2 regions of the Lysinibacillus sp. LK3 genome follow, and region 1 is predicted to be linked to the other one. Evidence: riboswitches for the same ligand, from Rfam matches in the RefSeq annotation. Region 1 holds a riboswitch; the other holds the start of a gene.
The links. Region 1 has a riboswitch for S-adenosylmethionine ahead of metK (methionine adenosyltransferase). Riboswitches for the same ligand answer to the same signal wherever they lie in the genome.
Positions count from the first base shown of each region.

Region 1 (6,074 bases):
CATAAAAGGCTGCAACTAAAATGGCAATTTTCGCAATCCAAATGAATACCTTTTCTGTGCTACCTCTAAATAAGTAAGCGACATTTGTCTCTGCAATATAGTAGTAAGCCATGATTGTTGTAAAGGCAAAGAAGAATAACGCAATGGCTACAAATGGAGCACCAAAGCCAGGTAATGATGAGTCAACTGCATATTGTGTATAGGCTGCACCTGCTTCAATACTTTTCGCAAAAGTCATTTGCTCATCGCCTGCTAATCCACCACTATTAAATTCTCCAATATGGATAAATGGATCTGCTCCCTCAGCTGCCTTTTCATCTTGTACATTGTACATGCCTGTAAATAAAATCATAAATGCCGTAGCAGAACAAATTAATAATGTATCAATATAAACAGACGCCGCTTGTACAATCCCTTGCTTAGCAGGATGTGATACTTCCGCAGCTGCCGCAGGGTGAGCACCAGTTCCTTGACCAGCCTCATTAGAGTAAATTCCACGTTTAACACCCCAAGCAATCGCTGAACCAATAATGCCTCCAAAAATTTCTTGAGCCCCAAATGCACTAGAAAAAATTAATCCGATAACCGTTGGTACTTGTGAAATATTCATAAAAATAATGATAATGGCCATAATGATATAGGCTAATGCCATAAACGGTACAATAATCTGGGCAGCATTTGCGATTGATTTAACACCCCCGATGATAATAGCACCTAATAAAACAACAATAATAAGTCCTGTGATCCATGTTTCCAAACCGAAAGCGTTTTCAACAGCACCTGCGATGGCATTCGACTGCACACCAGGCATCAAAATTAACATTGCTATTAAAGCCGCCACAGCAAAAATAACTGCAAACCATTTTTGGCCCATTCCTTTTTCTATGTAAAAGGCCGGTCCACCACGATATTCTGTATCTTTCTCTTCTTTATAGATTTGAGCTAATGTTGACTCTACATACGCGGTAGCCGCACCTATGAAAGCGATTGCCCACATCCAAAAGACAGCACCAGGTCCTCCCATTCCAATCGCTGTCGCAGTACCAGCAATATTACCTGTACCTACACGTCCTGATAATGCGATAGACATTGCTTGGAATGAAGATATTCCCTTTTCTGACTTCTCCCCTTTAAACATTAAAACAAACATATCTTTAATGTGCCTTACTTGTAGGAACCTTGTAATAATTGAGAAAAATAACCCAATTAATAAGATGCCATAAATAAACCATGGTCCCCATAAAATACCATTCAACTTCTCTACAATTACATCCATTTTACCCCTCCAATTTGAATTACCTTACTTTAAGTCATTATAGTATTACACTTTTCTGAAAATTACAATATTATTTTTAAGTAACAATATTTAAGTAAGTAACCTAGTAAATGGAAGGGTATAAACCTATTTAATTATATAACCAATTCTTCGAAGAGCATTATTAATAAAATCTCGTATATACATAAAAATCTCTTCGCGCTCTCCCTCATGAAATAAATTATGATAACAATTTGCCCATTCTTTAAACTGAAATTCCGTGAATTCCTGTTGATGAAGCCAATTTCGAGTTTGGCGAGTGTCCGTAATTTTATCCTTCTCAGCTGTCATAATTAGCATAGGCATATTAGGCATTTCACCTTTAGGCAGCATCACTAAATTTTTCATCATCTGCTGAAGTTCTCGATACCATTTCACAGAAACTACAGTCATGAGCGGTACATCATCTTTCATTTCTTCTCTGCCTTCAACACTACGCGTTAATTTCTCTAATGTAATATCATGTGTCAATTTAACATTGGCCGTTAACGCACTTAGACTTGTTAAAGCATTTGTTAATTTACCTGGTAATAGCTTTAGTTGCAACCAAGGTGATGTTAAAATAATGCCTGCACATTCATATTGTCTCTTTTGCAGTGTATGGAGGATTAATGTTGCACCTAGTCCATGCCCTATTACAAAGGTTGGTAAATTATATGAAAAAGCATTTTCAATCAGGTTTCTTGTATACTTATTGTACAATTTGAAGTCTTCATCATGGACTCGAGCAAACCTTGCATTACCCCCATGATTCGGTAAATCTCCCATGACTATGTGGAAGCCTTCTAATCTTAATTTCTCTATCAGCCATGCATACCAACGGTGATTTTCATAAGCACCATGAAGAATAGCAATCACAGCTTTTGCTTGTCCATCAGCTTCCCATTTCCACATTACATAGTCCTCCTAAAAAATAATTACACTTTGATTATATCGAAATAAATAGCACATTTTAATTTTATATTTCCATAAAGTTGCGTATTTGATACGATAATACTACATTATAGAAAGAAAAGAGGCGATTTTCATGATTTATCCATTTAAAGATAAAACGCCAAAGATCGATCCGTCTGTTTTCATTGCTGACTACGCAACTGTTACGGGCGACGTAACAATTGGCGCCGAAACAACCATTTGGTTTAATACGGTTATTCGTGGTGATGTTTCCCCAACGATTATTGGTAAACGTGTCAGTATCCAAGATCTTTGCTGTTTACACCAAAGCCCAAAATATCCGCTCATTATTGAAGATGAGGTAACAGTTGGACACCAAGTCACTTTACATAGTTGTACAATTCGCAAAAATGCCTTAATCGGTATGGGATCCATTATTTTAGACGGAGCTGAGATTGGAGAAGGTGCATTTATTGGAGCTGGAAGCCTAGTACCTCCTGGTAAAGTCATTCCTCCAAATAGTTTAGCATTAGGTCGTCCAGCAAAAGTTGTCCGAGAATTAAATGCTGAAGATAAAGAGGATATGGAACGCATCGTACGAGAATACGCAGAAAAAGGTCAATATTATAAATCACTTCAGAAATAAATAACCTACACAAAAAATCAATACTAACGAAAAAATCCCTCGCGTTTTCGTGTACCGAATATGTTCACGAATCCTAGCGAGGTATTTTTGTAAAAAAAACAAAAGGAGCAATGTTGCCCCTTTGCTTATTAATACATCAGAATAATTTTCTAATGACTTCATTACTTTAGTTCAATAGTTTATAAACGTGCTTTTTCTCGTAGCGCGTCTGCTTTATCAATTTGCTCCCATGGTACATTTAAATCTGTACGACCAAAATGTCCATACGCAGCAGTTTGTTTATAAATTGGACGACGAAGATCAAGCATTTTAATGATACCTGCTGGGCGTAAATCGAATAGCTCGCGTACCCATTCAACGATCTCGCTTTCTTTCACTCTACCTGTGCCAAATGTATCGACAGCAATGGAAACAGGCTGAGCAACGCCAATCGCATAGGCAAGTTGCACTTCAGCACGCTCTGCTAAGCCAGCTGCTACGATGTTTTTCGCTACATAACGTGCTGCATATGCCGCCGAACGGTCTACCTTGGTTGCATCCTTACCTGAGAAGGCACCACCACCGTGACGTGCATAACCACCGTATGTATCAACAATGATTTTACGTCCTGTTAATCCAGCATCACCTTTTGGCCCACCAATTACAAAACGGCCAGTTGGATTGATGAAGTATTTCGTATTAGCATCTAATAATTCACTCGGTACAACTGGTGCAATAACAAATTCTTTTAAATCTGCTTGAATTTGTTCAAGTGTTGCTTCTTCATCATGCTGTGTTGAAATAACAATTGTATCCACGCGAACCGGTACATTATTGTCATCATATTCAATCGTTACTTGCGTTTTACCATCAGGACGTAAATAGGCAAGTTCACTTGATTTACGTACTTCTGTTAAACGGCGTGCTAATTTGTGTGCCAAGCTAATTGGTAATGGCATTAGCTCTGGTGTTTCATTACATGCATAGCCAAACATTAAGCCTTGGTCACCAGCACCAATTGCTTCTATATCAGCATCTGTCATAGAGCCTTCACGTGCCTCTAATGCCTGATCAACACCTTGAGCAATATCAGGTGATTGTTCGCCAATTGCCACAAGCACCGCTAAGTTCTCAGCATCAAAGCCATATTTACCTCGTGTATAGCCAATTTCAGCTACAGTGTCACGAACAATACCTTTAATATCCACATAAGTAGAAGTAGTAATTTCTCCTGCTACTAATACTAATCCTGTTGTTACAGTTGTTTCACACGCTACACGTGCATTTGGATCTTCTGCTAAAATAGCATCTAAAATGGCATCCGAGATTTGGTCACAAATCTTATCTGGATGTCCTTCTGTTACACTCTCTGATGTAAACAGTCGACGGTTTGTCATTTGGTTTTCCTCCTAAATACTCTTACAATAAGTAGTTGTGTATGAATACGGTACTCATTACCCATGTCAAGTCCGCTCCTAAGGATTGAACTCTCAAGCCGTTACTGCTGCTTTTAACACGAGGATTTCGAAAGATCCGTCATTATAATAAGGAAAGAACTACATATACTTACCTTTACATTGATTTTTAACAATAAAAAAATCCTTTTCTCACGTTACTTTACATGAGGAAAGGAATAATGACTGCGTAACCTTTCACTCTTATCGTTCAAGGGATGTTCCCTTGCATCAGGTTGGCACCAACGCATGTCGTGAAATAGTTCATGCAGGTTGCCGGGTTTCACAGGGCCTGACCCTCCACCAGCTCGGGATAAGAGTATCCGTTCAATCTCATGTTACTGAAAAGGTCGAACGTTGTCAAATATTTTCTTATGTATTACTGTATAGAAAGGAAAGAACTTATTACACAAAAACTTTTCATACTTGGATGATGATGTAAATAGAAGCAAATTAATCCCTACAACATACCTAGCTACTTGTGGTAACATATGTGTGGCTCAATTTTCGTGCCTAATTACAGTAGGATTGATGGTATTCTACTCGAAAAACATTATTTTTTGTCAGTTTATTGAAAAGTGGTAAAAACTCTAAAATAATTTCTTAATTAGTATAGATTATTTAAGCAATTGTGTTATACTATTTTTGAAATTAAGAAAAAATCCCTCTAAATCAAGGGAATACTATAAAAAAGGATGGTATTTAATCGATGAATTCAGTAGAAATTGCAAACGAACTGAAGGAATTATTAAACGGCGGTAACATTAATGTTCAACTTTCAGTACCACAATTAGCAGAAAAAGCTACATCTCGTGGTGAAGCAATGTTAACAGTAGATGGCGCAGTTCGTGCAGAAACTGGCAAATACACTGGTCGTTCACCTAAAGATAAATATACGGTAGAAGAAGAAAGCACAAAAGATCAAATTGACTGGGGTAAAGTCAACCAACCGATTTCTTCTGAAGTGTTCGATAACCTATATGTAAAAGTAATAAAATATTTAAAAGAACGTGACGAGTTATTCGTATTCAAAGGCTTTGCAGGTGCTGACAAAGACTCACAATTAAGCATTCAAGTTATCAATGAATACGCATGGCACAATCTTTTTGCTCATCAATTATTTATCCGTCCAACAGCAGATGAATTAGCTTCTCATGTTGCCGACTTCACTGTCATCTCAGCTCCTAACTTTAAAGCAGATCCTGCGGTTGATGGTACTGCTTCTGAAACATTCATCATCGTATCACTTGAAAAGAAAATTATTTTAATTGGTGGTACAGAATATGCTGGTGAAATGAAAAAATCTATCTTTGGTATCATGAACTACTTATTACCACAACAAGGTATTCTTTCAATGCACTGCTCAGCAAACGTTGGTGAAGCTGGCGATGTAGCGTTATTCTTCGGTCTATCTGGTACTGGTAAAACGACGTTATCAGCTGATCCTGATCGTAAGCTAATCGGTGACGATGAACACGGTTGGTCTGATAATGGTGTATTCAACATTGAGGGTGGCTGCTATGCAAAAACAATCAACCTTTCTGCTGAAAAAGAACCAGAAATCTACAATGCAATCCGCTTCGGCTCTGTATTAGAAAACGTAGCTGTTGATCCAGAAACTCGTATTTGTGACTATGATGATGGTTCACTAACAGAAAATACACGTGTAGCTTATCCAATCCAATACATCGAAAATATCGTTGATCCTTCTGTTGCAGGTCATCCAAAAACAATCATCTTCCTAACAGCTGATGCATTTGGCGTATTACCTCCAATCAGTAAATTA
Region 1 covers NZ_LDUJ01000006.1:33,793-39,866, reverse strand. Annotated here, with positions in the region: gene VK91_RS04240 (sodium:alanine symporter family protein) at 1-1,276, opposite strand, end outside; gene VK91_RS04235 (alpha/beta hydrolase) at 1,403-2,209, opposite strand; gene VK91_RS04230 (gamma carbonic anhydrase family protein) at 2,343-2,855, shown strand; gene metK (methionine adenosyltransferase) at 3,035-4,231, opposite strand; SAM riboswitch class I at 4,490-4,608, opposite strand; gene pckA (phosphoenolpyruvate carboxykinase (ATP)) at 4,998-6,074, shown strand, end outside.

Region 2 (6,074 bases), on a different contig from region 1:
GCGTCCAATTCAATCTGGGGTAGGTTCAGTAGCAAATGCTGTATTGCTAGGCTTTAAAGACTCTGAGTTTGAGAACTTAGAAGTTTATTCAGAAGTTCTCCAAGATGCAGTATTTGAATTAATGGATGCAGGGAAAGTGAATTTTGCATCTGCTACTTCTATTACCCTTTCTGAGCAAGTAGGAAACCGTGTTTATGGGAATTTTGAAAAATATGCTGATAAATTAGTGTTGCGCCCTCAAGAAATTTCAAATCAGCCTGAAATTATTCGTCGACTCGGATTAATTTCAGTGAATACGGCATTGGAATTAGATATTTACGGCAATGTGAATTCCACACATGTTTCTGGTACAAAGATGATGAATGGTATCGGAGGGTCTGGTGACTTTGCTCGTAATGCACGTTTAGGAATTTTTGTAACAAAGTCTTATGCTAAGGGTGGAGATATTTCGAGTATTGTCCCAATGGTCTCACATGTGGATCATACGGAGCATGATGTTGATGTCATTGTAACTGAACAGGGCGTAGCAGATTTACGAGGACTTGCTCCAAAAGAACGAGTGGGACTTATCATTGATAATTGTGCACATCCTGATTATAGGGAGCAGCTGTGGCAGTACTTTAATGATGCCAATGAGGCAACGGGTGGACATCACACACCACATGACCTAGAAAAAGCACTATCATGGCACGTTAACTATGCGAAAAACGGTACGATGAAGGACCCTGCTTTTACGAAACAATAGTCTTATCTTAAAAGCCTTGAAGGACAGATAGTCTGTTTCTTCAAGGCTTTTACGTTTTAATTTAATGAAAGTTCTATAATAATCCAATCCATTTCCAATAAGTTGCAGAGAACAAAAGTACGAGAAGGAAACCGATAATGGTTAAGGGAATTCCAGATTTCAAGAAATCCTTTGTTGTAAAGGAGCCTGTACCATAGGCAAGCATGTTTTGTGGTGCACTAATTGGTAACAGGAAGCCAAAGCTTATGACGAATTGTTGCACAATAACAAAACCAACTTGATCAACATTAGCCGTTAATGTGGAGGCTAAAACGATAAACACAGGTATAAGTGCTGAGGCTAAGCTAGTTGCGCTTGCAAAACCTAAATGAATCAAAATGTTAAATAAAGTTACGAGTGCGATGGTTGCTAGTAAAGGCATAGTATCTAGCCCAAGTGAACCAAAAACTTTATCTGATAACCATGCAGCACCTTGCGTATTTAGTAAAATGGTTCCTAACATAATGCCTACCGCAAAGACGATAATTGTCCCCCATGGAATATGAGGCTCAACTTCCTTCCATGAATACACACCGATTTTAGGCATTAATAGAATCGCGATAGCAATAATTGTGACTGTTGTCGTATCAAATGGATGTAGCTTCCCTTCAGTTGCCCAGAAAAATAGTAAAACTACGGATGTAATGATTAAACGAATTTCAGGAGCCTTTAATGGGCCAAGCTCTGCAAGCTGTTTTTTGATGACCTCTTTACCACCTTCGATATTGCTAGTCTCAGGTTTAATTAAAGCAATCATAATGAAAAATAAAAAGATCGACATAATAATTGAGAAGGGGGCTGCATAAAGTAGCCAAGCACCCCATGAAATATCCACATTAAATTGCTCTTGGATAAAGTTTAAAGCCACCATATTTTGAGCTGCTGCAGTTTTAATACCAATATTCCAAATGGAAACGGCTTGTACCGAAGTAATAACTAATAAGGCAGCAAGCCGACTATCACGTGGTAAACCAAATGCTGCCACCATTCCAAGCAAAATCGGTACTACTGCGCCAGCTCGTGCTGTAGCAGAAGGTACAAAAAATGCGAGGACGATAGAGACTAAAATAGCGCCAAATACGATAGCTTTTGTTTTCGTTCCTACCAGTGAAAGAATCCAAAGTGCAAGTCGTTTATGTAGATTAGTAATTTGCATTGCTGCGGCTAGAAAAAGAGCTGCTGCTACTAAAGCAACGGCAGAATTACTAAAGCCACTTAAAGATAATTTTAATGCGCTAGCTGTTCCTAGCTCTGTAGTTGGATTATCCATTGACGGAGCGAGTCCTAGTAAAACAGTTACTAGTGCAATGATCATGGCCGAGCTCACAGGATATGAAACGGCCTCTGTAACCCAAAGGATGACTGCAAAAGCTAAAATGGCTAAAGCTCGTTGCCCAGCTATAGGTAAATCACCATTGTTAGGTAAAAAGGTAATAATGATTAGTAACGCGAATGCCAAGCCAATCCATAGTGGCTTTAAATTAAGTTTTGTAGCTGCTTGCTTTGGTGAAGACATATTTTCTCATCCTTTCTACGATAAAAATGACGATTATTATCCATAACATCGGCCTGTATAATGTTTTATTGAGATAAGAATATGTCTATTTTATTGTAGAAAAAAATCTATGTGAAAATGGTGTTTTTTACAGCAATATGAGTAGATAAAGAGAAAAAAAACGGTCACAAAAAATACAAAAATATCCATTAAATATTATTTCTTTTTCTTAAAGGCAGAAGTTACTTTAGGCTCTGTTCCATTGACTAATCGTTTAATATTTTCGAGGTGCAGGATGATGGCTATGCCAAAAAGAAGAAGAGCTATAATGGTTGGGCCAATGCCAGGAATCCATAAATAAGTTGCTGTACAAAACACGAGATAAAATTCTAGAACACCTACAATTAAATAATTTGTTGCAAAGGATAAAATAACAAATAAAATAAGTGCAAATAAACCAATCTTCCAATCAACAGCAAGTAAAATACCAATGATGGAGGCCGTTCCTTTCCCGCCGTTGAAGCCCATGTAGAAGGGGAAATTATGACCTAAAATAACCCCAGCAGCCATAATATAAGTAAGCAGCCAAATTTGTTCTTCTGTTAAATGAATAGCGTCCGCTAGATAAAAATGTGCACCTATAATAGCGACAACGCCTTTGCCTATATCGATGAGGGCTACTAAAACGCCATACTTCCAGCCAAGGGAAAGAGTGGCATTAGAGGCACCAGCATTACCGTGGCCAGCCTTTTTTAAATCAACCCCCGATAAAAATTGAGCCACTTTAGAGCCGTGAATACAGCCTATTATATAGCCAATCATAAGAAAAATGATCACGGCCTTTACCATAAAAATACTCCTCTCAAAATTTTTTCTAAAATAGTGTATGCGTTCATATTACGTATAAGAGCAGACAGAAGTTTCGGAAAAAATAAAATTTACATGTTGACAGAAAAAAACTCTATGTTTATACTGTGTAACAACGATGGAAATTGAATCTCATACTCTTATCAAGAGCGGCGGAGGGATAGGCCCTATGATGCCCGGCAACCAGTAAGCAATGAGCTTACTAAGGTGCTAATTCCTACAGATTCTTACTTGGATCTGGCAGATAAGGGGAGGAAAACTTGCAACCGCAACCCTCTTCTTAGCTGAAGAGGGTTTTTGTTTTCTACAGAAAATCCTCCTCATCTCCGGTACCATCGTAAAAAAATAACCATTTGGAGGTACACAATGACAAATTTTAAACCAGAAACATTGCTGTTGCATGGTGGTCAAGAGCCAGACCCAGTGACGGGATCTCGCACAGTTCCAGTCTATCGCTCAACTGCTTTCGTATTTAAAGACACTGCTCATGCGCAACGTCTTTTTGCCTTAGAGGAAGCAGGGAACATTTACACACGAATTACCAATCCAACAGTTGATGTGTTTGAAAAACGTGTGGCTTTATTGGAAGGTGGAACAGCAGCAGTAGCACTTTCATCTGGTGCAGCAGCTATCGCATTTTCCATTTTAAATCTAGCTGGAGCTGGTGATGAGATAGTAGCAGCTAGTTCTTTATATGGTGGTACGTATAATTTATTCGCTAACACATTACCAAACTATGGTATTAAAACAATTTTTGTAGATGAAACAAACCCAGAGAATTTCAAAGCAGCGATTACTGATAAAACAAAAGCTGTTTTTGCAGAGGTTTATGGTAATCCAAGTTTAAAGGTTTTAGATATTGAGGCAGTAGCTAAAATTGCACATGATAATGGGCTACCATTAATTATTGACAGCACGTTCGCTTCTCCTTACGGTTCTACACCTATTGAATACGGCGCAGATGTTGTAGTTCATTCAGCAACTAAATGGATAGGAGGTCATGGTACAACTTTAGGGGGCGTTGTTGTAGACGCTGGTAAGTTTGATTGGACTAGCGGTCGATTCCCTGGTTTTACTGAACCAGATGCCTCTTACCATGGTCTACGTTATGGAATTGATACAGCTTCTGCTGCCTTTGCTACAAAGCTACGTGTACAATTATTACGTGATTTTGGTCCAACATTAAGTGCTGATGCTGCTTTTAATTTATTGCAAGGGTTAGAAACGCTTCATCTGCGTATCCCTAAACACAACGAAAATGCATTGGCAGTGGCTGAGTATTTACAAAACCACCCATTTGTGGAGTATGTAAATTATAATGGCCTAGAAGATTTTCCGACACATGAGTTAGCAAAAAAATATTTAAGAAATGGCTTCGGTTCAGTGCTTACATTTGGCATAAAGGGTGGACGAGAAGCTGGGCGAAAGCTTATTGATAGCGTGAAATTATTTTCACATGTAGCAAATGTAGGTGATGCAAAGTCATTAATTATTCATCCAGCTTCCACTACTCATCAGCAACTATCAGCAGACGAATTAGTTCAAGCTGGTGTAACCGAGTCGCTCATTCGCTTATCCATCGGTTTAGAGGCAGTAGAGGATATTATTGCTGATTTAGATCAAGCCATTACACAGGCTACAACAACTGAACAAACAGTAGAAGCTTAAAGTTTAAAGAAAATGGTAAGATGTTGTGACGTTAACGTATTTTCTCATTCGATTAGCCTCATTTGGTAATGCGTTAAACGTTGCTACATCAATCTATTACTGCATCCGTTAATTATCAGAACCTTATAAAAAATAATACCAAGTAATTTTATATGTATTATTGACTTTGTTAAATCCATGTTATATACTAGGAAATAAGTTAACAGTACGAAAATTTTTTTTAAAAGGTAAATGTTTCATAAGTGCTCCCCCACTTTTGAATATATAGAAGAGTAGTTGCCTAGCCAGTGACTACTCTTCCCAAAAACTGATGATAAAGGAGTGTTTAAAATGGGTAACATCTATAGTGCGCAAAACATTGTATCCTATCTAATATATGAGCTAAATGAAGGGCATGTATTTGTCAACAATAAATCCATTCAACACCTTCTTACATCAGTCGAAAGAAAATGGCAGGAAGTATTTGGTCATACAGCATTTCAAGAACATGTTTTTACTGAAAAGGACTTTACTGTAAAGGAAGTATTTGAGGCATATGAACAGTACGGTGTGAGCCATATCTCACTTCCTGCGACAGAGTTTTACTTGAAGTATGGTACATTTCAATTAGTGGAACGTACGTATGCAATACCAAATTTTACAGAAGAAGAGATTAGTCTTGTTCAACAAGCTTTAGCACAATATCGTTATCAATTGCTTTCAAAAGCAAGTTAAAACCCCCTCATATTTTTAAGCTCATTCTCTGCTGCTACAGGGAATGAGTTTTTTCTTTAAAGGGATTGTTATGAGTGTCTGAGCATACATATATATAATAGAAGAAAGACATTCATATATTGAAATGTAAATAGTCAATATTTGTTCAAATCTTATAGATTGATTAATAAAACGTATAATAAAGGGAATGAAACCGATTTCTTTTGCACATCTAGAGAAAACAAATGTCCTTCCTAGAAAGATTTTTCTTGTGCAAAGCGTGTATTTGCGATACAATTTTCTTTAAGTTAAATTTTGAATTATTTGAATTTGTATGTGTCCTAACACATATAGAAATAGCGAAACTCATACAAAGAGAGTTGTTGGCTAAAGACTGCGGTGGGTGTCAAATTGTCATGACACAACCCCATGGAAAATTAGCTTTAATGAAACTGCGGAATGTAAGTTGGAGGGAATAACAAGAATGGCAACTATAAAGGCAGCGATTTTAGGATTTGGAACGGTAGGTCAGGGGATTTACCATATTTTAAATGAAAAACGAGAAGA
Region 2 covers NZ_LDUJ01000017.1:60,406-66,479, forward strand. Annotated here, with positions in the region: gene VK91_RS12815 (succinate CoA transferase) at 1-745, shown strand, start outside; gene VK91_RS12820 (DASS family sodium-coupled anion symporter) at 819-2,300, opposite strand; gene VK91_RS12825 (glycerol-3-phosphate acyltransferase) at 2,496-3,128, opposite strand; SAM riboswitch class I at 3,284-3,397, shown strand; gene VK91_RS12830 (O-acetylhomoserine aminocarboxypropyltransferase/cysteine synthase family protein) at 3,513-4,814, shown strand; gene VK91_RS12835 (hypothetical protein) at 5,145-5,528, shown strand; gene VK91_RS12840 (homoserine dehydrogenase) at 5,992-6,074, shown strand, end outside.
Region 2: another riboswitch for S-adenosylmethionine. It lies ahead of VK91_RS12830 (O-acetylhomoserine aminocarboxypropyltransferase/cysteine synthase family protein); the one in region 1 lies ahead of metK (methionine adenosyltransferase).